Regions from separate parts of the Blautia sp. TM10-2 genome, predicted to be linked through region 2. Evidence: riboswitches for the same ligand, from Rfam matches in the RefSeq annotation. Region 2 holds a riboswitch; the other holds the start of a gene.
What was found. Region 2 has a riboswitch for cobalamin ahead of DXD92_RS02225 (sirohydrochlorin cobaltochelatase). Riboswitches for the same ligand answer to the same signal wherever they lie in the genome.
Positions count from the first base shown of each region.

Region 1 (15,364 bases), on a different contig from region 2:
TCTTATCTGAAATTTTCTGTGCCAGATCGATCTCATGCAGCGACATGATGACGGTGATGCCCTTCTCCTTTGCCATGCGGCGCAGAATCGCGAGCAGTTCCAGCTTGTGGCGGATATCGAGGAAAGAAGTTGGCTCGTCGAGGATGATGACCTCCGGCTCCTGACAGATCGCACGCGCAAGAAGCACTCTCTGGCGCTGGCCGTCGCTGATGGCGTTGAAATCGCGGCCGCCGAGCTCTTCGGCATGAACGGCGCGCATCGCCTTCTCGACCTTCTCCTCATCCTCGCGGGTCAGCATGCCGAGCCGTCCGGTGTACGGATAGCGGCCCGTTGCCACGATATCGTGGCAGGTCATCAGCTCCGGCTTCATGCGCTCCGTCAGCACAACAGCCATCTTCGTGGACAACTCGCGGAACGAAAGCTCATGCAGGTTTTTCCCGTCAAACTCCACATTTCCGCCGACCAGCTTTAACTGGCGGGTGATGCTTTTCAGAATCGTTGATTTACCGGAACCGTTCGGTCCGATCAGCGTAACGATCTCGCCTTTTTCGATGCCGATGCAGATATCTTTGATCAGCGGCTTCTTATCATAGCCGACCGTCAGGTGGTCCAGATGAAAATAATATTCATTCATATTCTCTTACCCCCTTTTCCGGCGCAGCATCATGAAAATGACGACCGGCGCACCAAAGATCGATGTGACCGTACTGATGGACAGCTCCAGCGGTGCAAACGCCATACGCGCGATCAGGTCGCACATCATACAGAAGACGGCTCCGCCGAGGAACGTTCCCGGGATTACGACGAGCGGACGCGATGTGCCGAGGCTCTGTTTAACGAGGAACGGGACGGCAATGCCGACAAACGAAATCGGACCGGCAAATGCGGTGACGCATGCGGAGAGAATACTCGAAAGCAGAATCAGCGCGATGCGGAATACTTTGATGTTGACACCCATGCTCTGCGCATACGCCTCACCGAGCTGATATGCACCGATCGGTTTTGCCATCAGGAACGTGATGACAAAGGTGATGCCGATCACAGCCGCAGAGATCGCTACGTTGCTCCAGCTCATGCCGGAGAAGCTTCCCTGTGACCAGCCGTGGAGGTTGACGATATCGGAATCCTCCGCGAAGGTGACAACAAAATCCGTGACCGCCGAGCAGATGTAACCGATCATAATACCGCCGACGAGAAGTCCTGCCATATTTTTGATCCGCCGGGACATCAGCAGAATGAAGCTGACGGAGAGAAGGGATCCTAAGAATGCTGCAACAATCATCGTGTAAGATGTGATATTGCGCGCCCGCTCCAGATAAAAGATCATGGTCAGCGCCACGACCATTTTGGCTCCCGAGGAAATTCCAAGAACAAACGGACCGGCAATCGGGTTTTCAAAGAAAGTCTGTAAAAGGAAGCCCGACAGGGACAGAGCACCGCCTAGGATTGCCGCCATCAGAATACGCGGAAGGCGGATTTTCCAGATAATATTGTACGCTTTCCCCTCTCCGGTCCGCCGCAGCAGAATCCGGAAAATTTCCGGAATCGAAATATTTACGTTTCCGGAATTGATATTCAGCACGGTGATGGCGGCGAACGCCAGAATCAGCACCAGGAACACAGCGGCATACCGCGAACGGCGCCGGAAGTTTTCCATATGGAAACTGTTCTCTTTTCCTGTCATATTTTTTTTCTCTGACATACGTTCCTCCATCAGGATAATTTTCTTAAGAATACCATCTGATCCGGATCGCCGCCCGTTACCAGAAGGTTAATGTCGTTGGTAAACTGTGCAATTTTATCGGTTGCCTGATACATGGATTTCTCGGTTGTCCAGACGTTGCCCTCTTTGACTGCTTTGTAATCGGCAAACATGGAATCCTTTGCCAGCAGGTCGTCCAGGGTTTTGACGGTGGAATCGATGCTTGCGTTGTAGATCAGGTAGTCCGCATCTTCGGCCGTATCGTAGAACTGCTCCATCGTGATCGGCACGGATGTTTTTCCGCTGTCGTCCTGGAGATCACGGAAGGCGTTGCGCGCACCGCCAAGCTCGATCATGTTGGAAATATAGTCCTCCGGGTTCCGCACAACGGCAGCTCCGCTCGTATTAATATAGAAGAAAGCGACCGTTTTTTCGGTATTCTGGAAATCCTTCAGATTTTCCACAACACTTGCCTGATTTGCAAAGAAGTCGGCTGCCTCCTCCTCTTTGTCCAGCATGGCACCGTAGAGTTTGATCCATTCGGTTCTGCCAAGAGGCTGGGATTCGTAGCTGGAACGGTCGATGAAGACCGGAATATCGAGCATCTCGATCATCTCCTGTACCTTCGGGGAATGGAGGATCATCGTGGATTCAATGGCCAGATCACAGTTCTCACTGACCAGAAGTTCGTAATCCGGCTCACTGTATTTTCCGGCGAAGATCATCGTTCCGGCATTCATCGCGTCAACGGCATCCTGTACGTACCAGTTGTCTGCGGTTTCACCGGAGAGACGAATCGTATCGAGGGAGTCGATGGCATCGAACAGCGCCATCGGAGAGGTTGCTGCCATGTAGATGCGTTCCAGCGGCTGATGGATTACAATTACGTCGGAATCGAGGTCATCCGGCGCCTCTTTTCCGTCCGGGACGAGCAGATACTGCGCGCCGTCTTTGACATCGATCAGTTTATAGCCGTCTGTGCAGTAGTATACGTTAAAGCACTCGGCGTAATTCAGGACCATCTTGCTCTCGATGGTGATTCCGGTGATGTCCGGTGCGTCGCTGACATCGTCTGTCGTTGCGAAACCATCCGCGGATGCGGTATCACTCCCGGAGGTGCTGCTCTCAGCAGTGGCTTCGGAGGTGCTTTCACTTTCAGCCGTACTTTCCGAGACGGATGTGCTCTCCGTCTGGCTTTCGGAAACGTCTGCTGCGGATGCTGTGGATGTGCTGCTCTCAGAAACTGTCGAAGTGCCCGACGCGGACGATGTGCTGCTTCCCGTTGATGCGGTGCTGCCGCAGGCCGTCAGTGACATCGCTGCTGCAAGAAAAAGTGCGGCCCATTTTTTCAGCTTTCTTTCGTTTTTTCCTGTCATTTGATATTCCTTTCTGAAAGAAAAAGCCGCTGCCATACGGCAGCAGCCCTTTCTCATTTTTTGCTGCAAATTATTGTACTTATTTATTCTCTTCTGCCTTTACCATCTGCTGGAACAGCTCGTTTGCCTGATCCTCGCATCCGAAGATCACGCCGTAGACTTTCAGCCACTCTGCTTTCGCAAGATCGGTCTTCTCGTCTGCGGAACGGTCAACCAGCATCGGAATGGTCAGGGTTGCCAGACGCTCTGCGGTGTCGGACAGACGCTCATTTTCCTCTTTCAGAAGTTCTTCCGGAGTCTTGTCTTCGTCTGCTTTCTCATCCGTTGTCTTATCGTCTTTATCGTCCTTCTGATCCTCAGCTTTGGTATCTGCGGTCTCGTCGGCTGCATCAGCATCTTCCTCATCTTTTGCATTTCCCGGAAGGAACTCAGACGGAAGAATTGCAAAGTCGATTTCGTCTTTTACCAGAGCTTTGTAGTCCAGATCATCGAATGCTCCGTCGAAGGAGATTTTTTTGTCTTCCATTGCTTTTGCAATGTTTTCGATCTGGCAGTCTTTCTGCTCCATGCCGACTGCTTTGATGCTCTCTGCTGCGTCTAACTGCTCATCGAGAAGTTTCAGGGCATCCTCAGATGCTACGTATGTTTTCTCAACCGGAAGCTGGATCACGATCATATCTTTGTCCAGTCCTGCCGGAATCTCAACATCTTTCGGAACGATCAGATATTTGACAACATTGCCTTCGTACAGCTCTTTTGTCTTTTCGGTCAGATCTTTCGCTTTCTCAGTGCTGGTCTTTTTGGAATCGGATGCTGCTGCCGCTTCTTCCTCGTCGGTTGCTGCTGCGGTATCCTCCGCTGCTGCGGTATCGGTATCTTCTGCTTTCTTGTCGTCCTCGTTCTGTTTCTCCGGATCACGCTCGGTATCTTTTGTCATATCGATCTCCAGCAGGGTGATGCCTTCGTCGTAATGATACATCTTGAAGTACTCTGCGTAAGCAAGTTTTGTCTCTGCTTTGTATTCCAGTCCCATGATCTCTGGAGCGGTGGTATCCAGCTTGGAGTTATCGGTGCTGATCGTGGAGATTGTTCCGTCTGCTTTTACAAATCCTGTGCTGGAAGAAGTGCTGCCGCCCTTCTTTGCTGCTGCCAGGGAGATGAAGATGTTGTAGGAAATCTCATGGGCAACGGACATTCTGGTGGTCATACCGATGATGGTATTGTTCTTATTCAGCTCAACCGGAATGGTGAAGATGCTGCTTCCGCCGCTGACATTTGCCATGTATTTATTTCCGTTTGCTTTTACATATCCGTAGTACGGACTGCTGAATGCGATCGTTGCATAAGCCTGTCCGTTCGTTACAGTAATCTTGCTGCAGGAGATGGTTACCTTTCCGGATCCGCCGGAGAAGGAGAATCCGTCTGGTGTGTAAACGCCGTCTGCCAGTGTGGTTGCACTGTCTACTTTGGATGTGCCGCCGCTTAAGTCAGACTCATATTTGGATTCCTGCTCCGGTTTGGTATCTGCCGGTTTCTGGGTCGGTGCCGGAGTCGGGGTGCTGGTGGGTTTTACAACCGGTGTCTCAGATGGAGATACGGTTGGGATATTGGTCGGAACGAGGGTTGGTTTCGGAGTATCGCCCTTGTTGTCATCCGACGGAAGGTCTCCGGTCTTTTTCAGGCTGGAAGATGCAATCGTGATGGCTCTGTCGTACCATTTGCCGCTCTTTACTGCATGAGCTGCTACAGCAAATTCCTGATCAAGTGCCTCTACCGGGATTTCAAACTGCATTCCGGTTTTGGTTTCACCGTCTAAGGTGTAGTCCACTTTTCCGGTGGAAGCGATCCATGCGCCGCTCTCTGCTGCCGCATCTTTTCCGGTTCCCATATACAGATAATCATAGCCGCTTCCGCTTAAGGTGATAACTGCTGTCATTTTTCCGTTTTTCGCGGTCAGTTTTACGCCGACTACCTTGAACATTGCTGCATTAGTTGTTGCCTCTGCACTGTAAATACCATCTGCTACTTTATTGGTCTCATCTGCCGGAAGATCTGCGGTCTTTTTCAGACTGGAAGATGCAATAGTAATGGTTCTTGCATACCATTTATCCCGTTTTGCAGAATGGGAAGAAACAACAAGTGCCTGATCGAGTGCTGCTACCGGAATATCATACTGCATTCCTGTTTTCGTCTCGCCGTCTGCTGTTGTGTAATCAACGGTGCCGACGCCTGCAATCCATGCACTCTTGTCTGTGGCAGCTGCCTCTTCCGGTGTTCCCATGTACAGATAATCGTAGGCAACACCACTTAACGTGATGCGTGCTTTCATGTCGCCGTCTTTTACGGTCAGCTCTACGCCGACTACTTTGAACATAGCTGCGCCGGTCTCCGCGGTTCCGCTGTAGATACCGTTTTCTACTTTCGCCGGTTCCGGAGTTGGAGTTGCGGTTGGAACCGGAGTCTCACTCGGAGTCGGGGTTGCAGTCGGGACCGGAGTCTCGGTCGGCTCCGGTATCGGAGTTACTTCCGGTGTTTTGCTTCCCGGAACTGCAAGATAAAGCTGCTGTTTGGTGTACCAGGTTCCGTCTTTCTTTCCAAGAACGATCGGAACGGTTGTGCCGGCTTTGTCCGCATCTACTTCAAATGTAAAGGAATAACCGCCGTTTGCTTCCTGCATTCCCTGGATAGCCGGTGTTTTTGCAAGGTCATCGTTCTTTCCAAGATACAGTTTATCAAATGATACGTTGTTTGTTTTCAGTGTAAGAACGAGTTTATCGCCCTTGTTGATCATTGTTGCCTCGGAGATGACGAACATTTTGAATACGCTGCCGTCCTCTTTGGTAACCGGTGCTTCTACACTGGCTGGCTTATTCGAGGAATCCTCACCTGGATTTTCGCTTGGAGTCTCGGTTGGTTCCGGTGTTACCGTCGGGATTGCATCGGTGCTGTGGATCGTAACGGTTTTATCAGCCCATGTTTTTTTCTTGGCTGAGCGAACGGCAACATCCATCTGTTTGTCAAGCTCTTCCACCGGAATTTCAAAACGATATCCGGTCTTTTCTGCACCAGTCTTCGTATCCGTATAGGTTTCGCTTCCTGTCGGAGCAATCCAGCTCTTTTCATCTGCTGCGGCAGCTTCTGCTGCTGTTCCCATATACAGGTAATCATAGCCGGTTCCACTCAGCAGAATGGATGCTTTCAGTTTTCCATCTTTTACGATGAGTCTGGAAGAAATCACACGGAACATGCTTCCGGTTGCTTCTGCAGAAGTCTCATACTCACCATCTGCCGGTTTTGCTGCTTCCGCTGCTTTTGTTTCTTTCTCCTCGGCTGTATTGGATGCCTCATTTTTGGTTGTTTCTTTTACTTCCGTTTTCGGCTGTTCTGCCGCCGGACTGGTATTCTCTTTTACAGCATCTTTGGTTTCTTCTTTTGCCGGTGTTTCTTTTTCAGCATCTTGGGAAGTCTCATCTGCTGCTTCCGGCTCTTTTTCTGTGGTATCGGCAGTCTCTTCACCGTCTTTTGCAGTGTCCTCTGCAGTATCTTCCGAAGCATCCTCATCTGCGGATGGTGTCTCGGTCTCGTCAGATCCTGCCGGTGTCTGATCCTCTGCAGGCGCGGCCGGTGTTTCCGTCGGCTCTTCTGCCGGAGTCTCTGCAGTGCTTTCACTGCTCTCGGTTTCTGCCGGTGTTGTTTCCGGTTCTGCCGTCTCTGCTGTTTCTTCGCTCTGCGGCGCTTCCTCTGCGGCTGCGCTGCTTTCTGTCTGTGCTGCTTTTTCCTGCGTATCTGCTAATACGCTGGCAGTCGGGCTCATGATCATGGACGCCGACAGCAGCAGTGCCAGAAATTTGCTTGAATTTCCTTTCATAACTTCTCCTTTTCTTCGGATCTCCTTCGCGCATCTGCTCCGGATTCCGTCTGACTTTTTCAGGCAGCTGGGCGGTGCCTGTCCCCGTCAATGATGTCTCCCTGCAAGTAATCTTGTTTTTGAGGACACATTTTTTCTGCGAAAAGACAAACAGACATCTGCTTTTTCTGCAAAAGAGTTTCTCCACCGGAGCTCTTTTTCGGACGCATGGCGACAAAAAAGCAGATGTCCGATTTTACTTCGTACATCTTTCCATGAATATATGCTTTCATCGGAAGCGATTCACTAACCTTTCCAGCAGGTTTCCTGACTCGCAGATCTTCACGGCAGCCGCGCCTTCTCATGCGTTTCGCACAATGGCATTTCTGCAGCTAACACTCCCTGCTTACAGTGACCGGATCGCTCAGGATTTCCACCTGATTCTCTTTTACCTTCGCGGATTCTTTTTCAAATCCGTTCTGCACTGAAAAGTCCCTTATTTCATTCGTTACTGATTATAGCAAAGCCGTTTTGGAAAGTCAAATGAAAGGCCACGGAAAAAGCGCATAAAATCAGCATTTTTTACATACTTTATGATAACTGTCCGCACCGGAGCCTATTCTATGAAACCAGCTTCTCTGCACCGCCGCATCCTGTTCCCTCTGCTTCTGTGCGGCGGACTTCTTTTCGCCCTGCTGTTCTGGTATTTTTCCCCGTTCTTTTCCCCTGGTGAGAACCGCCGGTTTTCCGCGTATGTGGAGGAACGGTTCCACTCCGAGGTAACCTCTTCTGCCATCACGCTCCACTATACCCTCGCTGATCCGGCTTCCCGCGGAATTGCCCCCGGCACCGCCTCGTTCGGCACGGTTTCCATCCCTGACCGCACCTCGTATGATGCCCTGCTGCAGAGTGTGGAAACAACGCTCACATCCTTTCATCGCAACCGCCTCTCCGCGGAAAATCAGATCACGCTCGATCTTCTGCTCTACGAGCTGGACTGCGAGAAAATGCCGGGCAGCACCAGCCTTCTTGCGGAACCGCTCGGTCCGTCGCTCGGGATTCAGGCACAGCTTCCCATTCTGCTCGCAGAATACCCGTTCCGCACACAGCAGGATATCGCCGACTACCTCCATCTTCTGCAGGATCTCCCGCGCTATTTCTCCGACCTCATCGCACTCGAACAGGAAAAATCCCGGCAGGGCGTGTTTCAGAATGACCTTGCGGTCGATGGCATTATCCACCAGTGCAGTGCTTTTCTCGCCGACGCGGATACACCGGAAAGCCATCTGCTCCACACCGTTTTTCAGAATAAACTGCAGGCGTCTTCACTGTTTTCTGAGGCGGAAAGGAATCTCTGTCTGCAGACGCATGAAAAACTCCTTACCTCCTGTGTTTTTCCCGCCTACCGCTCTCTTTCCGATGCGCTTTCTTCACTCCGCGGCAAAGGAACACAGAACGCCGGTGGTCTTTCCCGGCAGGAAGGCGGACTTTCCTACTATGCGTATCTTCTCCGCAGCCGCGTCGGTGTTGATGCTTCACCGGAGGAGCTGACCCGCCTTTTAACACAGCAGCTTGCGGACCAGTGTGCCGAAATGCAGATCATTCTCGATCAGAATCCGTCGCTCTCCCTCTCCGAGCAGGCGCTCGTGCTGCCGTTCTCCACGCCTGAGGAAATGCTTGCCGATCTGCAGAATGCCGTTTCTGAAGATTTTCCCGTTCTTTCGGGTATCGCATACGAAGTAAAGACCGTGGATGACTCCCTCAAGGATTTTTTAAGCCCCGCCTTTTATCTCACACCGCCCGCCGATGTCAATTCACCCAACTCCATTTACCTGAATCCCGCGGATGAGATGACCGGCATCGAGCTGTATTCCACACTTGCCCACGAGGGCTTTCCCGGCCATCTGTACCAGACCGTCTCGTTCTCGCGCTCCGACCCGCTTCTGATCCGCCATCTCTACGCGCCGTCGGGTTATGTGGAAGGATGGGCAACCTACGTTGAATCATATGCCTGCCGCTACGCCGCACGTAATCTCGATGCAAACTCGCAGGCGCTCTGCCGTCTCTGGTATCTGAACCGCTCGGTGCATCTTACCCTCTGCTCGCTGCTGGATCTCGGAATCCACAGCCAGGGATGGCTCTTCTCGGATGCGTCAGCCTTTCTGGCGCAGTTCGGCATCACGGATGTGTCGGCCGCTGCCTCTTTATATCAGTATATTCTCGAGACACCGGCGAACTATCTGAAATACTGTGTCGGATCGCTCTCGTTTTCACAGCTCCTCTCGGAAGTGCAGGAACAGGAAGGTGACTCATTCTCATTGATCGGTTTCCATGAAAAACTGCTCCGTCTCGGGCCTCTGCCGTTTCCGCTCGTAGAAAAATATCTGTAAACGGTTCGCCCTGCTGAAAAAAAGATCCCACAGACTTTCTTCTATAAATAATAGAAAGTTCTGTGAGATCTTTTTCATTTTCAAAATTCTTTAACCTAAATTGTAAAGAGATGGATCTGTCGGCCGCTGCGGATCAATAACAGAGGCAGAATCAAACAGATCGCTTGTTCTGTCCTCGCCGCCTCCGTAGAGGTTCTGGTACAGACGGTATCCATCCAGGTTTCTTCGTCCCATACGCAGGTAATTGTCTCTTACCTGAACGAAATACTGGGAGGAATCTACGTTGCAGTAAATGTTGAAGCCCTGACTCTTTAAGTAAGCAAACTTCTCATTGTCCATCGTGTAATCGTGCCAGTCGGAAAGATCCTGTCCATGTGCAAAGATGATGATATCGCTTCCGCCGATGAGCGGTGCAACATACGTCAGCCATTTCTCGGTATCCGCCTGGATCGTCTCGATCGGTTTGTCGCCGACACGGATATGGCCCCAGGTATGGCTTGCGAATGTCCAGCCGTCTGCTTTGATCGCATCGGCTACTTTTTTCGCCTCCTCGCACTCTTTATCCCAGTCGAAATCCGGGTGTGCATCAAGCCATGCTACCTGATCATCCGTCAGATCTTCTCTCGTCTTGTAATCACCGTCGGTGCGGTATCCGAGGATTCCATCGTAGCCGGTCAGTGCTACGGTTCCGCGCGCATTGTGGTATACGGCATCCGGATGCGCTTCGATAAACTGATCCATCAGCGGGATGCAGTCGTAAGCACCGGTCACAACAGTTCCGTCATCCTGAATGTATTCGCAGGTCGGTTTTCCGTCGTCGCCGACTACCATCTTGCTGGCAATGCCGCGTCCGTCGTAAGAGTGGTAATAGGAAAGGTCATCCAGAGAAAGAACGAATGCTTTCTTGCCCTCCGGCAGGTAAATGTCCCCTTCCTCGTAATGAACGGTTCCGTCATCATCTACGGTCTTTTTCACGAGATCGTTGATCGAAACCATGACATATCCTCTGTCGTACATCTGCTGGGTGATCGCGTTGAACTCATCCACGGTGGTCATCCACTGGCAGAAGCCTGCGGTCTGTGCGTTGTCCTGATAGAACGCTTTCTGCGGATCGACTACAAGAGAATGATAGAAAATGTGGGTTACTTCGTTGACGTTGACGCGCACACAGGCATCTCTCGTGCTGGTGTACTCTGCTACTTTTGTGATGATATCCGCGTCGGTCGCTGCGCCCTCTACGCTCTGGAGCTTTTCAATGGCTCCATCGTAATCGTATGTCTGCGCAAGTGCATCGGCTTCCGCCATAATCTGTGCTTTCGTTGTCGGCGCTTCAGCACTTCCCGTGCTGTCCGACGATACGGAACCGTCCACCTCTGCTGTTTTCTGATCCTCTTTTTCCTGTGCTTTCTGCTGGATTTTTTCTGTTCCTCCGGCCAAAGCCCAGATTCCAATGCCGAAGATGACAAGCAGAACACATAGAATTCCTGTTTTGATCATCAGCGCACGCTTCCGCTTTCTTCTTCGGAGCTCCTTTTTACTGATGTTTTTTTTCTCACTCATTTTTCCTTCCTCCCAAAACAGCTTTTGCTTTTCTGGCAAATATTACAGTTTTACCGGACTGACAGAAATTCAGCCCGGACTCTGTTTTTTCTATTTTAGCTCAAAATACCGGTTCTGTCGAGTAGTTTTCCGGCGGTTAAGAGAAATGTAAGAAAACCGGTAACGCTCTTTCTTTTATGCGCGCTGGCCATGTGCCTCATACATCAGAACGGCGGATGCAATCGCTGCGTTTAACGACTCCACTTTTCCTTCCATCGGAATACGGATCAGGCACTCGGCGGCCTCTGCCATTGCATCGGTCAGGCCGTTTCCCTCATTTCCGATCAGGAATGCCGTTCCTTTTGTGTAATCCTCCTCGCGGTAGGAATGCACGCCGTGCAGATGTGCCGCGTACGTACAGATCTTCCGCGCTTTTAAGCCTTTTACAAATCCGACCGCATCGTCGACGATCAGAAACGGCATACGGTAGATCGAGCCCATCGTCGAGCGGATCGTTTTCGGATTGAAGATATCCGCGGTACCGCGGCTCATGATGATGCCGGTGACTCCTGCGCCCTCTGCGGTGCGGATGATTGTTCCGACATTTCCAGGGTCCTGCAGATCCTCAAGTATCATCAGAAGCGGTGTCTTTCCGTTGTCCATCACCTCCTCTTCGGTGTAATGCGGCATGCGGATCACACTTAAAACACCCTGCGGCGTCTTCGTGTCGCACATGGACTGGAACACGCGGTCGTCCACTACTTCGTATTCTGTCCCGTCGGACGGCATTTCATGCATTTTGCTGCCGCTCTCAGACACATATACTTTTTTCAGCCATTCCCGCGGCGCTTCCTGGAACATTTTCCAGCCCTCCGCCACGAAAACATCCTGCTCCCGGCGTTCTTTTGCTTTTTTGTTCAGCGCAATAATGTTTTTTACCTGTGCATTGCTGCTGCTTGTAATCATGAATGGTCCCCTCATTTCCTGTTTTTCATCAATTTGGCAAGTTCTTTGTTTTCGCCGATCAGAATCAGCACTTCCTCTGCGCGGAGCAGCGTCTTCGGATTGACCGTGACACGGATGTCTTCCCCGTCCTTGACGGCGATTACGTTGATACTGTATTTCTTCCGCAGATCCAGCTCCTCGAGGTTATGCCCCGTCCACTCTTCCGGCACGGGAAGCTCTACCATGGAAAACGAATCCGACAGCATGAAGAAGTCCTGGAAGCCACCGGAAATCAGGCTTTTTCCGAGGCGGATGCCCGTCTCACTCTCCGCCATCACGACGCGGTCCGCGCCGACTTTTTTCAAAATATTGGCATGCATCTGGCTCATGCCCTTTGCGATGACGAGCGGCACGCCCGCCTCTTTTGCCTGCAGGGTGGCGAGGATGCTCGACTCCATATTTTCAGCGATGCCGACGATCACGACATCCATGTTGCTGATGCCAAGCGATGCAAAAACACGGCTGTCGGTGATGTCCGCGCGCGCCGCATATGTGACGAGATCGGCGATCTCCTGTACCAGCTCCGGGTCTTTATCGACCGCGAGCACTTCTTTTCCTGCCTGCGCCAGCGTTGTCGCCACGGCGAAGCCGAATTTTCCAAGTCCGATGACTGCGTATTGTTTACTCATGTTTTTTCTCCTCTTTTATCCAATCAGCACCCGCTGTTCCGGGCGCTGGATATCCACATCTTTTCTTCCGCTTCTCCGCCGCAGTGCAATAGCCAGCGTAACCGGTCCAAGACGTCCCATGAACATGACCAGAATTACGATGATTTTTCCCGCCGCCGGAAGGGTCGGCGTAAGCGACCGCGTCAGTCCCACGGTTGCCACAGCGGAAACGATCTCATACAGGCAGTCCAGCAGAGGACTTCCGGTGACAGAGATCAGAAGCACCGTCGCGGTGAATGCCATCGTCAGTGCGAAGAAGAAAATAACGACCGCGGTGCGGATGTTTTCTTCCATGACCTTCCGTCCCCAGACCACGGTGTCGGAATCGCCGCGGATGTAGGATGCGACGACCACGAGCAGAATCGCAACAGTCGTCGTCTTGACACCGCCCGCCGTTCCCATCGGAGAGCCGCCGATGAACATGAGGATCATACTTACCATCGCGGAGCCGTCCGAGAAGTTTGCCTGCGGGATCGTCTCAAAGCCGGCGGTTCGCGTCGTCACGGACTGGAAGAAGGCCGCCATAGCCTTCTGCGCCGGTTTTAAGCTGCCAAGCGAGGATGCGTTGTTCCAGTCCAGCGCGAGGATCAGAAGCGCCCCGCCGAACAGAAGAATGACGGTTGTCGTCAGAACCAGTTTGGTGTGGAGCGTGAAGCCGCGCACGAAGTTTTTCCGGGTCCGTTTTCCTTTTACAAGATCCTGCACGCGCTCCAGCACTTCCCACCAGACCGGAAAGCCAAGGCCGCTTAAGAAAATCAGGCCCATCGTCGTAAAGTTGATGAGAGGGTTCGTCACAAACGGGGCGAACGAGGATTCCCCGACGAGGTCAATTCCGGCGTTGCAGAAGGCGGATACGGAGTGGAACAGGCTGTAGCCGATTCCCTTCCAGAAACCGTATTCCGGCACAAACCAGAAGCTGTAGAAAAAGGCTCCCGCCAGCTCCACCGCCGCCGTGCCGATCAGCAGCTTCCGCACAATACCGACGCTGCCCTTTAAAACCGGCAGATTGTAAGTGTCCTGGATCAGTTTACGGCTCTGCAGACTGATTTTCCGGCGCAGGATCAGAAACACCATCGTCAGGCACGCCATGATGCCAAGACCTCCGAACTGAATCAACCCGAGGATCACAATTTTTCCAAAGGTACTCCATGTCGTCGCCGTCGGAACGGTGACAAGGCCCGTCACGCAGACAGATGTCGTTGCGGTAAACAGGGCGTCGAGCCAGTAAACGCTTTTTCCGTCCGCCGCAGAAACCGGCAGGCAAAGAAGAATCGTTCCCAGCAGGATTACCGCCGCAAATCCCAGCATCATAATCCGCTCCGTCGGGGTATGCCATTTATTTTTGCTTTCTTTTTCGGCCATTGCTCCTCCTATTCTGCCGCTTCATTTTCTGCTTCACTGCTGTAGTAGAGCTTTCCGGTCTCACTGTCCGTCACGGTAATATCCGCAAAATATTCCCCGCAGGAACCCTCACACTGGTAATAGACGTCAAACGAAACCGTCATGTCATCTTCTCCTTCCAGGTATTCCGCGTGAACCTGATTTTTCGCGGTCCCCGTCGTTCTGCTCCACACTTTATCATCCGCAAGAAGCTCCTTTTTGATCTTCACAGGAAATTCACTGGATGCAATTTCGTGCTGATTGGACTCGTTTTTGATCCGGTAATAGAGATTCATGTACAGCCCGTCATCTTCCTCATGGAAAAACCAGCCGTAGATATCATCCTCCGCAACAATCGTCGGCTGGATCAGCTCAGCGTTTGTTTTGGTCGTGAATGCATTCATCTCATGCGTAAACTCATTCTGCATCCGGCGATGCTTCATCAGCCAGTTGCCTTCCTTCACACCGGCCGCAGCCACGGCAAGAACGACAGCGCCGATGCAAAGGCCAATGATTTTCTTTTTTGTCATTATTTAATTTCCCCTTTTCTTTTCGAAATACAAAAATAAGATACCCATAAGAACATACTTATGAGTATCTTATCAGTTTGCACATATAAAGTCAACGGAGCCGGTGGAGACTTTCCGCGACCGGTTTGCATGGGCAGAGTTGGACTCGAACCAACGGTGTTTCTATTGTAACGGATTTACAGTCCGCCGCCTTCGCCGCTAGGCTTACCTGCCCTTGTTATGTCTTTATTATATCTCATCGTATGTGGTTTGTCATTCAACCTGCGGTATAATCCTGCGTTTTTTGCGCACCGGGCGGATTGCTTCCCCCCTTCGGGCTTTGCCGCTCCGGCGCGCCGGATCAGAACCGGACTTCATGCACTCGCAAGCACAAGCTCTCTTGTCTCCACAATCACGATCTCATCGATCGACACATTCAGTACCGCTGCCAGCACGACCAGGTTGTCGATTGCCGGCATGGCGGTGCCGTGCTGCCACTTGTAGATTGCCTGCGGGGTGGTGAAACCGAAAATTTTCTGCAGGTCACGGACGGTAAGGCCTGCCTGCTGCCGCAGTCTTGTAATGTTTCTTCCTGTTGCTTCCATATCAATTGACGGAATTGCCATCATTTTTTTCTTCCTCCTTCTTGCGGAGGAATTTTACTGGTTTCCTCCGCCTCTATTCTGATGCTTTGAAATTGTAGACGGGACGCAGCACCTCCACGACATCGACCGATGCACGGACTATATCGAGAATGTCATCCAGCGATTTGTACGCCATCGGCGCCTCGTCCAGGGTATGTTCGTTGACAGAAGTCGTATAGATTCCCTCCATGCTCTTCCGGTATTCCTCCAGTGCCAGGGTTTCCTTCGCTTTTTTGCGCGACATCAGCCGTCCGGCTCCGTGCGGGGCAGAATCGTTCCACTCCGGATTTCCTTTTCCGACGGC
Region 1 covers NZ_QUJZ01000013.1:76,527-91,890, forward strand. The annotation lists gene DXD92_RS13875 (ABC transporter ATP-binding protein) at 1-634, opposite strand, end outside; gene DXD92_RS13880 (FecCD family ABC transporter permease) at 641-1,702, opposite strand; gene DXD92_RS13885 (ABC transporter substrate-binding protein) at 1,714-3,078, opposite strand; gene DXD92_RS13890 (hypothetical protein) at 3,158-6,946, opposite strand; cobalamin riboswitch at 7,226-7,429, opposite strand; gene DXD92_RS13895 (DUF885 domain-containing protein) at 7,549-9,315, shown strand; gene DXD92_RS13900 (hypothetical protein) at 9,406-10,875, opposite strand; gene DXD92_RS13905 (TrmH family RNA methyltransferase) at 11,050-11,820, opposite strand; gene DXD92_RS13910 (potassium channel family protein) at 11,832-12,488, opposite strand; gene DXD92_RS13915 (TrkH family potassium uptake protein) at 12,504-13,889, opposite strand; gene DXD92_RS13920 (hypothetical protein) at 13,898-14,437, opposite strand; tRNA gene DXD92_RS13925 (tRNA-Tyr) at 14,568-14,651, opposite strand; gene DXD92_RS13930 (helix-turn-helix domain-containing protein) at 14,791-15,045, opposite strand; gene DXD92_RS13935 (RtcB family protein) at 15,095-15,364, opposite strand, start outside.
Region 1: it holds a riboswitch for cobalamin, as region 2 does, so the genes downstream of both, DXD92_RS13890 (hypothetical protein) here and DXD92_RS02225 (sirohydrochlorin cobaltochelatase) in region 2, are expected to answer to the same signal.

Region 2 (15,364 bases):
GACATGGAACATATTGCTGTCTGTATTGAAGTCTGCCGTATACGTACCGTCTTCCAGCTCTGATGCGCTGCTTTCTCCTGCAGTCTCCGCTGCCGATGCGCTTTCTGCTGAAACATCTGATGTGGATGTACTGCTCTCTGCCTTAGATGCATCCTGTACAGAAGCGGAAGATGCGTCTGCCGCAGAAGACGCAGATACTGCAGATGCAGAAGATGACGCTGCATCCTTTCCGCCACATGCGCCGAGCATGGATACAGTCAGTGCTGCTCCAAGAAAAAGAACTGCCAATTTTTTTCTCATAATAAAATTCCTCCTTGTATCACCTTGAAGCGGATCTTTTTCATCCGCTCAACTTAAAATCCGACAGCACACTGAGTCTCTTCAGCCGTACTGCCGGATCTTATTTTACTCTATTTTACGTTCGGAATACAACCCCTAATTATTCAGCATCGTCCTGAACGCCGTTGCCGTCCATAGCTGCCTTGGTGTGCTGTACATACAGCTGCTCAACAGCATCAATTCTTCCAAGACCTTCGATCTGAGTGTTGATCTCATCGAATGCACCGGATGCCTCAAACTGGCTCTTCCAGGAATCCTCATCCTCGCCTGCCATATCGTTGTTTGCGTGGTCACCTGCAACAACCATCAGCGGACGAAGAATTACTTTCTTGTATCCGGCTGCTTTTACTGCCTCGATCACATTCTCGCAGGCGGTCTCTTCCGGCTCGCCCTCAACGGTTCCGATGAATACGTTTTTGTATCCAAGAGTATCCATCTGTGTCTGCATCTGGCTGTAAGTTACTTTTGCATTGTGGGAAGTACCATGTCCCATAAATACGAAAGCAGTGCCGTCCTCTGCTGCTGCATCCAGACTGTCATAATTTGCAGATTTTACTGCCTGTGCCGTGATTGCTTCTGCAACGGCCTGTTTGTCCTCGTTGATTACGGTAGCGTCACTTCCAACCTCGCCAAGCAGCGGCTCTGCGATGGTTACGGACTCAAATTTATCTTTATAGCTATCTACTGCTTCTTTCAGCTCGTCGTACTCTGCGCCGTGCATCAGATGAGTCGGCTGAATAATCAGTTTTTTCACGCCATTGCTTACAGCTCTTTCCAGTGCCTGATCTACGTTGTCGATCTTCTCGTCATCGCGGGCCTGTACATGGTTGATGATGATCTGTGCAGTGAAGGCACGTCTTACGGACCAGTCCGGATATGCAGCCTGCAGAGCTTTCTCAACGCCTCCGATATCCTCAGCACGGCTGTCGTTGAAGGAAGTACCAAAGCTTACAACCAGAAGCTCATTCTCGCCGATCTCGTCTCCGTTTAACGGATCATCCTTGGAAGCATCCCCTGTGTCTCTTCCGAAGTAATCCGGATCTGCGTTCTCACCTTCTACGAGTTCTTTCTGTGCGTCTGTCAGGGCATCCCATGCCTCTTTTGCTTCTTTGCACTGCTCGTCGGTGTTATCATTTCTTTCCTGTACATAAATTGCGTCAATCAAAGCTGCCACTTTATCTGCTGCCTCCTGGTCTGCATCTGCGGATACCTCTTCAGATGCAGAAGATGCGCTTACGCTGCTGCTTGCTGCTGTGGTGTCTTCCTCAGATGCGGAAGATGCACTTACGCTGCTTGTTGCTGTGCTGCTTGCGCTGCTGCTGGATGCGTTGCTGCTTCCGCATGCGCCGAGCATAGATGTTACCATAGCTGCTGAAATTAAAGCGACTACAAGTTTCTTTTTCATTTTTGTTTTCCTCCCATTTGCTGGTATCTTTGCAACAACCAATATCGGGGACGTTTTACATTTCAAACTATGAGAAACACGCTCCGCGAGTTTCTCAAGTTATCGCGGCAGTCGCTAAGGTCTCGTGCAAGCACGGACTTTGGCTCGTTGCCCGCGTAAATAGAAAGAAGCCCTTTCGTTTTTCAACGAGGGGCTTCCAGTATTTTCATCACAAAGAAAACCATCTCACCCGCTGTGGGGCAAATGTCCGCTTTCCTGTTTTGTACTGCCAGTTCCTCGTGGCACGAACGTAACGTTCCTGTACTGCGAAAGGCAGGTCTCCCGGCTCATTGCTTCAGGATTTGACTCCAGCGCATCGGTCTCCTTCCCGGTTTCCCAGTGGATCATTCCCCTGCTTGCAAAATACGGTGACGAGTTCGTGCAGGATTCACACCTGCTTCCCTTTTCACCGGACACGCATGTCCGACACCTTACACATCGATATTTAATTGTTTTTTCTTTAACGACTGTTAGTGTAGCACATCGTCTTTTCTCTGTCAAGTGCTGTAAAATCAGGAAATCCGGCCATTTTCCATTTCATATACCACATCCGCGACGTTCATCGTGGACACTCTGTGCGATACGAGCACAATGGTTTTCTCTTCTGCCGATTCTTTCAGGGATTTCAGAATAATTCCTTCATTTAAGGAATCAAGATTCGATGTCGGCTCGTCCAGCAGGATCATGGATGCGTCATGCAGGAATGCCCGCGCGATACCGATCCGCTGTTTTTCTCCGCCGGACAGCGTATCGCCGAGTTCTCCGACTTCGGTGTCGTAGCCGTTTGGCAGTGTCATGATGAAATCATGTATGGACGCCTTCTTCGCCGCCTCCATAATTTCTTCCCGCGTCGCGCCGGGTTTTGCAATAGCGATGTTGTTCGCAATCGAATCGTGGAACAGATGTGTCTCCTGCGTCACATAGCTTTCCATATCGCGCAGATACTTCGTCGGGATTTCGCGGACATCGGCTCCGTCCACGGAAACGCGCCCCGTCTGGACATCCCAGAAGCGCATCAGAAGTTTTAAGATCGTCGATTTTCCGGAACCGCTCGCGCCGTGGATGCCGGTGATTTTTCCCGGTTCCAGTTTCAGCGAATACTGATCCAGAATCGTCTCGTCTTCGTAGGCAAACGTTACATTCTGCGCCTCGGCTCCTGCAAATGCGTGGTCACCGCCGGATGCCGCATCTCCCGGAATTTCTTCCACCAGCGGCGCTTCCTCGAGAAGGGAAAGCACACGCTCGCCGCTTGCCAGCGTCTGATTCAGGTTATTCGACAGGCTGGACAGCGCCACGACCGGGCCGAAGGAACCCATCATCGCGATTGTGCAGGTCAGGACTCCCTCAAATCCGATCCCGCCTTTCGTGTAAAGATAGATCGTCAGTGCCAGCATGCCGAACGATGCCAGAAGAATCACCATGTTGGTGACAGACCGCTGGGAGCCTTCCATGCGGCTTAAGTTTTCCTGCACAGAAGCCAGTTCTTTCGACCGCCCTGACATCTGCTCTTTCCGTTTTTCGCCCTGTCCGTACTGAATCGTCTCGTCGAGGCCACGCAGGGAATCCAGCACGAAGCTGTTCAGCTCGCCAAAGCCTGTCCGGAACTCCATTCCTTTCTGGCTTCCGCGCTTTCCGTTCCACATCGGGATCACAACGCCGACCGTCAGATACGCCGCAAGTGCAAGCAGCCCTGCCAGAACATGGTATCTTCCAATGAAGCATACCATAATCAAAGAAGTTAATGCTGCAATCGCAATCGGGGAAATCGTATGCGCATAGAATACTTCCAGAAGTTCGATATCGGTTGTGATAATCGAAATCAGATTTCCTTTGTCCCGTCCTTCCAGCTTCGCCGGGCAGAGCTTCCGCAAAGCTGCAAACACTTTATGGCGGATGATCGCCAGCAGTTTAAAAGCAATAAAGTGGTTGCAGTACTGCTCCGCATAATGCAGAATGCCGCGCAGCACCGCGATCACGATCATCACCGTGAGTATCGTTTTTACCGGGGTATGTACAAGCCACATGTTTTGCACCGAAAGGCTCGTCCCTGCCGCGCCCGTCAGTAAGCCATGCACGATGACCTGTCCTGCCAGAATCGTCAGGAAGATCGCACATAAATATCCCATTGTTCCAAGAATAATTGCCGCCATCATAATATGAAGCAATGGCTTCACCAGCCCGATCAGGCTTCCCATAATCCGGAGGGCGCTTCTGCGTTTTGCTGTATTTTTCTTCTCGTGCATCATGCATTCCCCTGCTTTCCATAGTTTTCCAGTACCATCTGGCTGTCGTACAGATGACGGTATGCGCCGTTCTGTTCCATCAGTTCCGCATGCGTTCCACGCTCGCAGATGGTACCGTTTTTCAGGAAATAAATCTGATCTGACTGTACGACGTTCGCAAGGCGGTGGGAAATCAGCAATACCGTTTTCGTCTTTGCGAGTTCATGAATCACATTCATGATCAGCTCTTCACTCTCGACATCAATATTCGATGCGGCTTCATCAAAGATATACACCGCACTGTCGCTCCGAAGCAGCGCCCGCGCAATCACAAGACGCTGGCACTGGCCGCCGGAGAGGTTTCCTGCTTTTTCGAGAAGCTCTGTCTGCAGTCCGTTCTGTGTCTGTAAGAATCCCAGCAGATTGACTTTCTGCAGAACCGCCTCCATCTCCTCCTTCGTCGCATCCGGTTTCGCCATGCGCAGGTTCTCTTCTACGGTTCCTTTAAATAAGTAACTGTTGTGGCGGACCAGAACAACGTGCTTCATCAGATCCGTCTCATTGACTTCCGAGAGCGGCACGCCGCCCAGGGTGATGCTTCCCGCATATCCGCGGTTCTTTGCCGCAAGGATGCCCGCGATCGTACTCTTTCCGCAGCCGGATTCGCCGACCAGTGATACAAAACTGCCCGCCGGGAGCGTCAGGTCAATGCCTTTTAAGATTTCCCGGTCCTCTTCATAGGAAAAATGTACATCCTCCAACACGACATCCAGCGGTCCGTCCGGCAGCGTCCGCTCTCCCGTCTGCGGCTCCGGCAGATCGAGGATTTTGAAAATCTTGTCACTCGCCGCCATGCCGTTCATCGCGATGTGGAAGAATGATCCGAGCAGACGAAGCGGCAGGAAAAACTCGCTCGCCAGCAGCACAATGCAGAGCGTGCCGGACACGGTGAGGTTTCCTTTCAGAAATTCCGATACCGCCACCGCCATGCCAACCGCCGCGCCGCCGTATGCTACGATGTCCATCACGCTCGTTGAGTTGAGCTGCATCGTCAGAACTTTCATCGTGATCCGGCGGAAGTTCTGGGATTCCACATCCATCTCGTCGGCTTTCTGCTGGTCGGCCTGATAGATTTTTAAGGTCGTCAGACCCTGCAGATTTTCAAGGAACGAATCGCCGAGCCCTGTGTAAATACTCCAATATTTGTTCAGCAGCTTCTTCGCAATCTTCTGCACAACCACAATCGAAATCGGGATCAGCGGCACACAGATCAGAAGAATCACGCTCGCTTTCATGCTCACCCGGCAGAGGATGGCGAACAGCGTGAGCGGCGCAATCAGGCTGTAGAACAGCTGCGGAAGATACTTTCCAAAATAGGTTTCGAGCTGCTCCACGCCTTCCGTGGATACCTGTACGACCTCCGAGGATGATACCTGTTCGCTGTAGGATGCCCCCAGTTTCAGCATTTTCTCATAAATTTTTTCACGCAGAATCCGTTTCACATCCACACACGCAAGATACGAAGACCTCGCACCCATCCGCTCGCAGAAAAAGCGGATCACAACAACAATTGCCAGCATAAAAACCGTCCGTTTCACAGCCGTCGCCGTTACCGCGCCATACACAACCCGCTCCAGCAGATCGGCAATCGTAAATACCGCGATCACCTGCGACAGAAGCGCCGCCCACTGCCACAGAATCGTGTACACGATATACTTTTTCGCGTGGGACAGCAGCCCCACCAGTCTTGTTTTAATCATAAGTACCTCTCTTTTATGCTTTTGCTTTTCGCTTCTCTCTCATGCTGCAGATTAAATGCCAGATAGCTAAAATCGGATGATACAGCAGCATCCTCGGCCCCGAAAACCGCATAACGGCGCGGATCTTTTCCCGCATTTCCGGCTTGTAGCAGTGTACTTTGCAGTTTGCGCAGAATGTTTTCTGTTCCATGAAGGGACATTTCTGGCTCCGCTGTTTTGCATAGTCCGCTAATTTCTGACATTCCGGACACATCCCGCCGGATGCATGCCCCTCTTTTCCATGGTTCTTCCGGCAGTACAGGCGGATCATCTCTTCCACGACGTACTGTTCTTTCTGCCGCTTTTTTTCTACTTTGTTCATTTTGTTTCTCCTAGGATATGATCTTCTGTTTTTACGGTTTTGACCCGCAGGAAGAAATACAAAATATGGCACATCCATACCACAGCAATACAGATTCTTCCGATCGGCACATTCTTCATAGCAAAAAAGCCGATCGCCATCACAACCGTTACCATCCCGATGATTTTACATTTCGTTCCTACCGTCATCGCCCGATGCTGTACGAAGCTGTCGAGATGCTTCTTATATAATTGGGTCCCAATAAACCAGGTGTGCAGCCGTTCCGAACTTTTCGCAAAGCAGAACAGGGTTGCCATATAGAATGGAACTGTCGGCAGAATCGGAAGCACAATGCCGATGGTGCCAAATCCCAGGCACAGAAAGCCGAGTACGATCCAAAATATTTTAAATGGACTCTTCATAATTTTCCTCCTTTCTCACCGAATATTAAAATAGAAAAATAGCCGCTCATGGTTCTTGCGAATACATGAGCGGTTAGTTGTCGCTTACGCTAGTTATAGATTAACATTATTTAACTTTCATGTCAAACACATTTCACTCCTGAGAGAACGCTCCTCTGCTTGCAGAATAACTGCTGTTATTTCAACTCACGAAGTGTGATACATCATACTCTAAATAATTCCGCCAATGTTTGAAGATTCAACTCACGGAGGGCGACAAAGGAATCGGGCCGGTTGTGTGGGGACGCATCATTTCAACTCACGCCCTCACGGAGGGCGACGCTGCGCCTTCAGTTCATCCGTCAATCCATTGATGTTATACTCAATATACGGGTGCTGCCATAACGGTAGGCGGTTAGTCCTTCTACGGAGGGACTGTGACTCTCCGATTACATAGAAACCCTTTATATGGGAATTCCTTGGAAAGGAGGGCTAAGCCATGAGTATTATCGACTTCATAGCAGTTGTAAGTTTCGGCTTAACCTGCTTTAGCCTTGGATACAACTTCGGCAAAGATACTGCGAAATCACAAAAATAGCCGCCCAGTCCTGCAAACTTTGGCGACTATTTTTACATAAACCAATAAATATGGACTAACCGTCTATCGGTAGCACTCTTTTCAATATCATAATATCATGCATTTCAGAATATGTCAAAATCTTCTTTTCACATATCCCGAAATCTCCGATACCTCTCCTCTACCAGTTCTTCCCCATCCATCTTCTCATACTTTTCCAGGAATCTCAGAATTTTGCCTCTCAATTCTTCACACACCACTGGCATTGTGTCCACCGTAAACTCCCCCGGCTCTTCCACAATCTCTTCTACAATTCCCAGTTCCTTCAAATCCCCCGCCGTCAGCTTCATCACCTCGGCGGCCTCCGGCGCGCGTTTGCCGTCTTTCCACAGGATGCTTGCAAATCCCTCCGGCGACAGGATGGAGTAGATGGCATTCTGCATCATCCACACTTCATCCGCCACGGCGAGTGCCAGTGCACCGCCGCTGCCGCCTTCTGAAATGACAATAGAAAGAACCGGCGTTTTTAACGCTGACATTTCATACAGGTTCCGCGCAATCGCCTCGCCCTGGCCGCGTTCTTCGGCTTCCATTCCGCAGAAGGCGCCTGGGGTGTCTACGAGACAGATAACAGGCCTGTGGAATTTTTCGGCCTGTTTCATCAGACGCAGGGCTTTGCGGTAGCCCTCCGGGGACGGCATGCCGAAATTGCGGCGGATGTTTTCTTTCGTATCCGCGCCTTTCGCCTCGGCGATGACCGTGACCGGTGTGCCGTCAAACGATGCAATACCGCCGATGATCGCCGCATCATCGCCATACAGTCGATCACCATGAAACTCAATAAAATCAGGAAACAGCTCCCGAATATAATCTTCTCCCACCGGTCGGTCCTTTTTCCGCGCTTTCTGCACACAGTCCCAAGCCGATGTTTTCTCTCCCGTTTCTGGTGCTGCCAAAGACCGCTTCACGTCTCCATCCCCCAAAGTCAGCACTTCCGAGGAAACTTCGATATCTTTCCCATGCATCCGCAGAATCTCCGACAGCACCTCTTTCGCCTCTTCTCTTGGCAGAATCCGATCCACAAACCCATGCTCCACCAGAAACTCCGCCCGCTGGAACCCTTTCGGCAGTTTCTGTCCTATTGTCTGCTCAATAACCCTCGGTCCCGCAAACCCGATCAGCGCATGCGGCTCCGCCAGAATAATATCCCCCAGCATCGCCCAGCTCGCCGTCACGCCGCCCGTCGTCGGGTCCGTCAGCACACTCACATACAAAAGCCCCGCATCACTGTGTCTTTTCAGCGCCGCCGACGTCTTCGCCATCTGCATCAGAGAAACAATCCCCTCCTGCATCCGCGCCCCTCCCGAGCACGCAAACAAAATCACCGGCAGCGAGAGCTTCGTCGCCCTCTCCACCGCCCGCGTAATCTTCTCCCCAACAGCCTCACCCATACTGGCCATCATAAACCTGCCATCACAGACCCCGATCACCGTCTCCATCCCGTTGATCCGTCCCTTACCAGTCACAACAGCCTCCGTAAGCCCTGTTCTCTCCTGCAGAGCCCTCACCTTCTCTTCATACCCCGGAAACCCCAGCGGATTCCCCGCCGTCATCCCCTGATCCCATTCCTCAAAACTCCCATCATCCAGAAGAAACTCAATCCTCCGATACGCATGCACCCGAAAATAATTCCCACACTTCGGACAAATATAAAGATTCCTCTTCACATCCTCCGTAAAAATAGCCCCCTTACAAGCATTACACTTCTTCAAAATCCCCTGCGGCGCCTCCGGCACCACCCCATCCGCCGTGTGCTCCTTCCGAAACACCGTCTTCTTAAAATACTTACCCAGCATCATACCACCATCACTCCTTACGTCATAACACTTTCACTCTATTGTCACCATAACAATCTTCCAACCACACACCTCACCCATCGAGGCATTCATTCTCTCTTCACCGCTCACTCCTGTCATCCCAGCCGCACCGCCCCGCGGTGTCGCTGACCACACTCTCCCAGTCGTGTGTCTGATCTCAGCCGCCCGGCAGTACAGCAGAGGGGGACGGCGCATTTGCAGGAGGAACTATAGCAAGACCCGAAAATAATGCAAAAAAGGCAGTGCTGCAGAGCGCGAATTGCAAGGAACAGATTTGAAGGCGTACCGGGGTACGACGAAAATCTGTGACGCAGTAATTCACGCTCTGCGGTGCTGAATTTTTTGCATTATTTTCGGGGATTGCTATAGAAACACTTAGGCTTCCAGAATTTGCGTTATTTTCAAAAATCCAACTGTCTGAGCGACAGCGAGTTTTGGATTTTTGAAAATGGTTTTAGCAAATGCTGGAGGCCTTAGTATTTCTTTCCTCTGAAACCGCGCCGTCCCCCTCTGCTGTACTGCCGGGCGGCGTCCGTCTCTTACAATCTCTCCGTCAACCGCTCCACAAACTCAATATCCGCCCTCCCGGCCAGATACTCCTCTTCATTTAAAATAGAATACAAATAATCAACGTTAGTGTCGACTCCCTCGATGACGACTTCCCCCAGCGCACTCCTCATCCGCGCAATCGCCTCCTCACGCGTCCTCCCATGCACAATCAGCTTCGCCAGCATCGAATCATAAAACGCCGGAATCACATACCCGTCATACGCCGCCGTATCCACCCGTACTCCAAACCCGCCCGGCAGATGCATCTCCGTAATCTTCCCCGGACAAGGCCTGAAATTCTTCGCCGGATTCTCCGCATTAATCCTGCACTCAATCGCATGCCCCGAAAGCCGGACCTCCCCCTGCGTCACCGACAGCGGCATCCCCGAAGCCACCCGAAGCTGCTCCTGAATCAGATCCACCCCCGTGACCCACTCCGTCACCGGATGCTCCACCTGAATCCGCGTATTCATCTCCATAAAATAAAAATTCCCGTCCGGCTCCAGCAGAAACTCAATCGTCCCCGCATTCACATAATGCGCCGCCTTCGCCGCCCGGACCGCCGCCGAGCCCATCCGCTCCCGCAGCGTATCATCAATCGCCACACAAGGCGACTCCTCAATCATCTTCTGATGATTCCTCTGAATCGAGCAGTCCCGCTCCCCAAGATGAATCACATTCCCGAACGAGTCCGCCATAATCTGAAACTCCACATGACGCGGATGACGAATCAGCCGCTCCACATACATCGTCCCGTCCGCAAACGAACTTTTAGCCTCCTTCTGCGCCGTCTGAAACGCACTCTGGAACTCCCCGCGCGTCTCCGCCATGCGCATACCCTTGCCGCCGCCTCCAAGCGCCGCCTTAATCATCACCGGAAAACCAATCCGGTCGGCCTCAGAAAGACCCGTCTCCCAGTCAAAAACAGGTTCCTTCGTCCCCGGAATCACCGGCACACCGGCTGCCTGCATCGTATTTCGCGCCTCAGACTTATTACCCAGACGGTCCATCACCTCAGGCGACGGCCCAATCCACGTAATGTGGCACTCCTGGCATCTCCGCGCAAACGTGCTGTTCTCCGACAGGAATCCAAATCCCGGATGAACCGCATCCGCCCCCGTCACAAGCGCCGCACTCAAAATACGTTCCATATTTAAATAACTGTCCTTCGACGGCGCCGGCCCGATGCACACCGCCTCATCCGCGAGCTGCGCATGCAGTGCCTCCCGGTCCGCCTCCGAATAAACAGCAACCGTGAGAATTCCCATCTCACGGCATGCCCGGATAATCCGGACCGCGATCTCCCCACGGTTTGCAATCAAAACTTTTCGAATCATTGTGCTGCCCCCACCATAAAGGTCAGTTCCGCCTGCGCGACCACCTTGCCGTCAACCGAAGCAACCGCTTCCCCGACGCCCATCGGTCCCTTGTGGCGGATAATTTTCGTCTCCAGACGAAGCTTGTCTCCCGGTTTCACTTTTCCCTTAAAGCGGCACTTGTTGATGCCGCCGAAAAATGCAATTTTTCCCTTATTCTCGTCAAGAGAAAGAATCGCAACCGCACCGACCTGCGCCAGCGCCTCGATAATCAGCACGCCCGGCATCACCGGCTCCTGCGGAAAATGACCCGCAAAAAAATCCTCGCGGTACGTCACACATTTGTATCCAATACCGAATTCGCCCGGTTCAAAATCTTCTATGTAATCCACCAGCAGAAACGGATGTCTGTGTGGAATAATCTCCTGAATCTGTTTCGTTGTCAAACTGTTCATTCGCTGCTTCCTTTCTCGTCCCGGCTTTACGCTTTTACCCGGAACAGCGGTTTTCCGTAATCAACCATCTCGCCGTTTTTCACCAGAACCTCCGCAATCACGCCGTCCACTTCGCTCTCAATCTCATTCATCAGCTTCATGGCCTCCACAATCGCTACAACCTGTCCCTTTTTCACGGTGTCGCCAACCTTCACAAACGGCTCGGCATCTTCTGCCGGAGCTGTATAAAACGTTCCGACCAGCGGGGATGTCACAAAAACGCCTTCTTCTGCTTCGCTGTGATCCTCAGCCGCTGTACTTTTTCCTGCCGTTTCTTTTCTCTCCGGCATGGCTGCTTCTTTCGCTGTCACGCCATTTGCTCCGCCCATCATCTCTGCCATCTGCAGACCGGCACCGGATGGAACCCCGCTCATCTGCACCTGCACCGGAGCTGCTTTTCCATGCTCCATGGCAATCTTGATCCCATCAGCCTCGTAATCAAACGCGGTCAGCGAAGAATCCGAAACTTTATCAATCAACTGTAAAATCTGATCTAATTCCATCTTATTTTCCTTTCTGCACCGGAACACGATGCCGCTTTATTCATATTTCTGAAACAGCAGCACCGCATTGTGGCCGCCAAAACCAAGGGAATTGCTCATTGCCAGTTTCACATCGGTTTCCACCGGAGCGCCGATGCAGTAATTCAGATCGCATTCCGCATCTGCTTCCTTTGTTCCAATCGTCTGATGCACGAAGCCGTCCTGAATGGATTTCGCACAGACAACAGCTTCCACACCGCCTGCCGCGCCGAGCAGATGACCGACCATCGATTTCGTCGAGTTGACCAGCACATAGTCTGCCGCATCACCGAAGGCTTTCCGGATCGCACGCGTTTCAAACAGATCGTTGTGATGTGTGGACGTTCCGTGTGCATTAATATAAGTAACTTCTTCCGGTTTTACTCCCGCTTCTTCCATCGCAAGCTCCATCGCACGTGCCGCACCGCTTCCATCTTCCAATGGAGAAGTAATGTGGTACGCATCGCAGGTTGCGCCGTATCCGACTACCTCTGCATAGATCTTCGCGCCGCGCTGTTTCGCGTGCTCCAGCTCCTCAAGTACGAGAATGCCGGCGCCCTCGCCCATGACGAAACCGTTCCGGTCCTTATCAAACGGAATCGAAGCCCGCAGCGGATCTTCCGACTCGGAAAGTGCGGTCAGTGCCGAAAAGCCTGCCACGCCGACCGGCGTAATTGCGCTCTCCGCACCACCTGCCACACAGATGTCCGCGTCGTTGTACTGAATTGCGCGGAAGGCATCGCCAATGCAGTGCGTTCCTGTCGCACACGCCGTCACCACGCTGGTACATTTTCCTTTCGCGCCGAGTGCAATCGCAACGTTTCCCGCCGCCATGTTCGCAATCATCACCGGAACGGTAAACGGGTTGACGCGGGACGGATTTCCGGCATCAATTTTGGCTTTCGCCTGTTCGCATGCATTCAGATCACCGACGCCGGAGCCCACCAGAACGCCGACGCGGAACGGATCTTCATTCTCCATGGAAATGCCGGCATCTGCAAACGCTTCTTTTGCTGCTGCAACGGCATACTGGGAAAAGGTTCCCATTCGTCTTGCCGCTTTGAAATCCATGCGCTCTTTTGCCACGAAGCCTTTGACCTCGCCTGCCAGATGTACTTTATATTCTGCTGTATCAAATTTCGTAATCGTTCCGATTCCGCAGGCTCCCTTGCGGACGCCGTTCCAGAATTCCTCCACGGTATTTCCAATCGGGGTTACCGCACCCAGCCCTGTGATGACTACTCTTCTCTTCATTCCAACTCTCCTTTTCTTAGATCACCATGCCGCCGTCGCAGTGAATCACCTGTCCGGTGATGTAAGCTGCCGCTTCGGATGCCAGAAATGCAGCCAGGTTTGCCACATCCTCCGGCTTTCCGAAATGGCCGAGCGGAATCTGGGATACGGATGCTTCTTTCACTTTATCCGAAAGAACCTCCGTCATATCGGTCTCAATAAAGCCCGGCGCAATCGCATTGACGCGGATGCCGCGGGATGCCAGTTCCCGTGCCGCTGTTTTCGTCAGGCCGATCACACCTGCTTTCGATGCCGCATAATTTGCCTGTCCGGCGTTTCCTGCCACGCCGACCACAGAAGCCATGTTGATGATGCAGCCGCTCTTCTGGCGGATCATCGGCCGTGCCGCAAAGCGGATGCAGTTGAACGTTCCCTTGAGGTTTGTCTCAATGACACGGTCGAAGGCTTCCTCCGACATGCCCATCAGAAGACCGTCCTTTGTGATGCCCGCGTTGTTGACCAGAATATCGATTTTCCCATACAAAGCAAGAATTTCCTTCATCCACGCTTCACACGCCGTAAAATCCGATACATTGCACTGCATCACACAGCCGTCTCCTCCTGCCGCGCGGATTCCCGCAAGCACGGTTTCGGCCGCCTCTTTCGAACCATTGTAATTGATGACGACAAAGGCTCCCTCCGCCGCCAGTTTTTCTGCAATCGCACGCCCGATTCCGCGGGATGCGCCCGTTACTACTGCTGTTTTTCCACTTAACATCTCATTCTCCTGCTGCATAATCCACTATCTATAATAAAGTTTCGCACACCTGATGCATTTCCTCATAGGTGCGGATATTGTAACCCTTTACCTCCCGGTTGATTTTTCTCAAAAATCCGGTCAGCGTTCTTCCCGGTCCAATTTCCACGAAGGTGTCAACGCCATCCGCAATCATCGCCTCGATGCTCTGCTGCCACCGCACACCGGATGCCACCTGCTGAATCAGAAGGCCGCGTGTCAGTGCAATGTCACGCACATACTGACCGGTTACATTCGTTACATACGGAATCTCGAGTTCCATAAAACCGACACCCTCGAGCGCCTCCGTCAGTCCCTTGGATGCGGATTCCATCATCGGGGAATGGAACGGGCCGCTTACGTTCAGCGGAAGTACCCGCTTTGCGCCTGCTTCTTTTAACTTTTCCGAAGCCTCTGCCACTGCCGCCTCATATCCGGTGATGACAATCTGACCCGGGCAGTTGTAATTGGCAATGTAGGCGCCGGAAATCCCGCTCAAAATCTCTTCGATTTTTGCAGCTTCCATGCCGAGCACCGCCGCCATCGCGCCCTCGCCTGCCGGAACGGCCTCCTCCATCAGGATGCCTCTTCTGCGGACGACCTTCATCGCATCCGCCATTTCCATACCGCCGGCGGACACAATCGCGTTGTACTCGCCAAGGCTGAGGCCCGCTGTCACATCCGGCGTAAGGCCGCACGCCCGGATGGACTGCTCCATCGCCATTCCGGTTGTCAGCAGTGCAATCTGGGTAAACTCTGTCTGATCCAGATGTTCATTTTCCTCAAAACAGAGTCTTTTCATATCAATCCCGATCAGCTCGGATGCCATATCGTAGACGGCTCTCGCTTTCGGACATGCTTCATAAAAATCCGCGCCCATGCCGACACACTGGGAACCCTGTCCAGGAAACATAAATGCTGTTTTACTCATAACCGCGCCGGTGCTCCTTTCAGAAGTTCTTCCATCTCATTCATCATCTGCTCTATGATTTCTTTGCAGCTTTTCTCGTCTTTTACCATACCTGCAATCTGACCGGACATCACGCTTCCGGTTTTGACATCGCCGTCCACAACGGCTCTTCGAAGACCGCCGAGCGTCAGTTTTTCCAGCTCTTCGAACGGAGCTCCCTCTTTTTCCAGTTCCAGATAATGGCGTGTCATCTCATTTCGGATCGCCCGCACCGGATGACCGGTTGTGCGGCCTGTCACGCGGGTATCAATATCTTTCGCCTTGATCACCAGCTGCTTGTAATTTTCATGCACAACGGCCTCTTTCGAAGCGACAAAACGCGTTCCCATCTGAACCGCCTCGGCACCCAGCATAAAGGCTGCTGCCATTCCGCGTCCGTCCGCAATTCCACCGGCCGCAATGACTGGAATTTTTACGGCATCTGCCACCTGCGGAACGAGTGCCATCGTTGTCGTCTCGCCGATATGGCCGCCGGACTCACATCCTTCTGCCACAACGGCATCTGCGCCTGCGCGCTCCATTCGT
Region 2 covers NZ_QUJZ01000002.1:23,988-39,351, reverse strand. The annotation lists gene DXD92_RS02230 (hypothetical protein) at 1-300, opposite strand, end outside; gene DXD92_RS02225 (sirohydrochlorin cobaltochelatase) at 440-1,744, opposite strand; cobalamin riboswitch at 2,039-2,232, opposite strand; gene DXD92_RS02220 (amino acid ABC transporter ATP-binding/permease protein) at 2,296-4,026, opposite strand; gene DXD92_RS02215 (ABC transporter ATP-binding protein/permease) at 4,026-5,765, opposite strand; gene DXD92_RS02210 (nitrous oxide-stimulated promoter family protein) at 5,779-6,126, opposite strand; gene DXD92_RS02205 (YbaN family protein) at 6,123-6,527, opposite strand; gene DXD92_RS02200 (acetyl-CoA carboxylase carboxyltransferase subunit alpha) at 7,233-8,942, opposite strand; gene DXD92_RS02195 (acetyl-CoA carboxylase biotin carboxylase subunit) at 9,500-10,846, opposite strand; gene fabZ (3-hydroxyacyl-ACP dehydratase FabZ) at 10,843-11,280, opposite strand; gene accB (acetyl-CoA carboxylase biotin carboxyl carrier protein) at 11,307-11,822, opposite strand; gene fabF (beta-ketoacyl-ACP synthase II) at 11,859-13,094, opposite strand; gene fabG (3-oxoacyl-[acyl-carrier-protein] reductase) at 13,111-13,851, opposite strand; gene fabD (ACP S-malonyltransferase) at 13,880-14,800, opposite strand; gene fabK (enoyl-[acyl-carrier-protein] reductase FabK) at 14,797-15,364, opposite strand, start outside.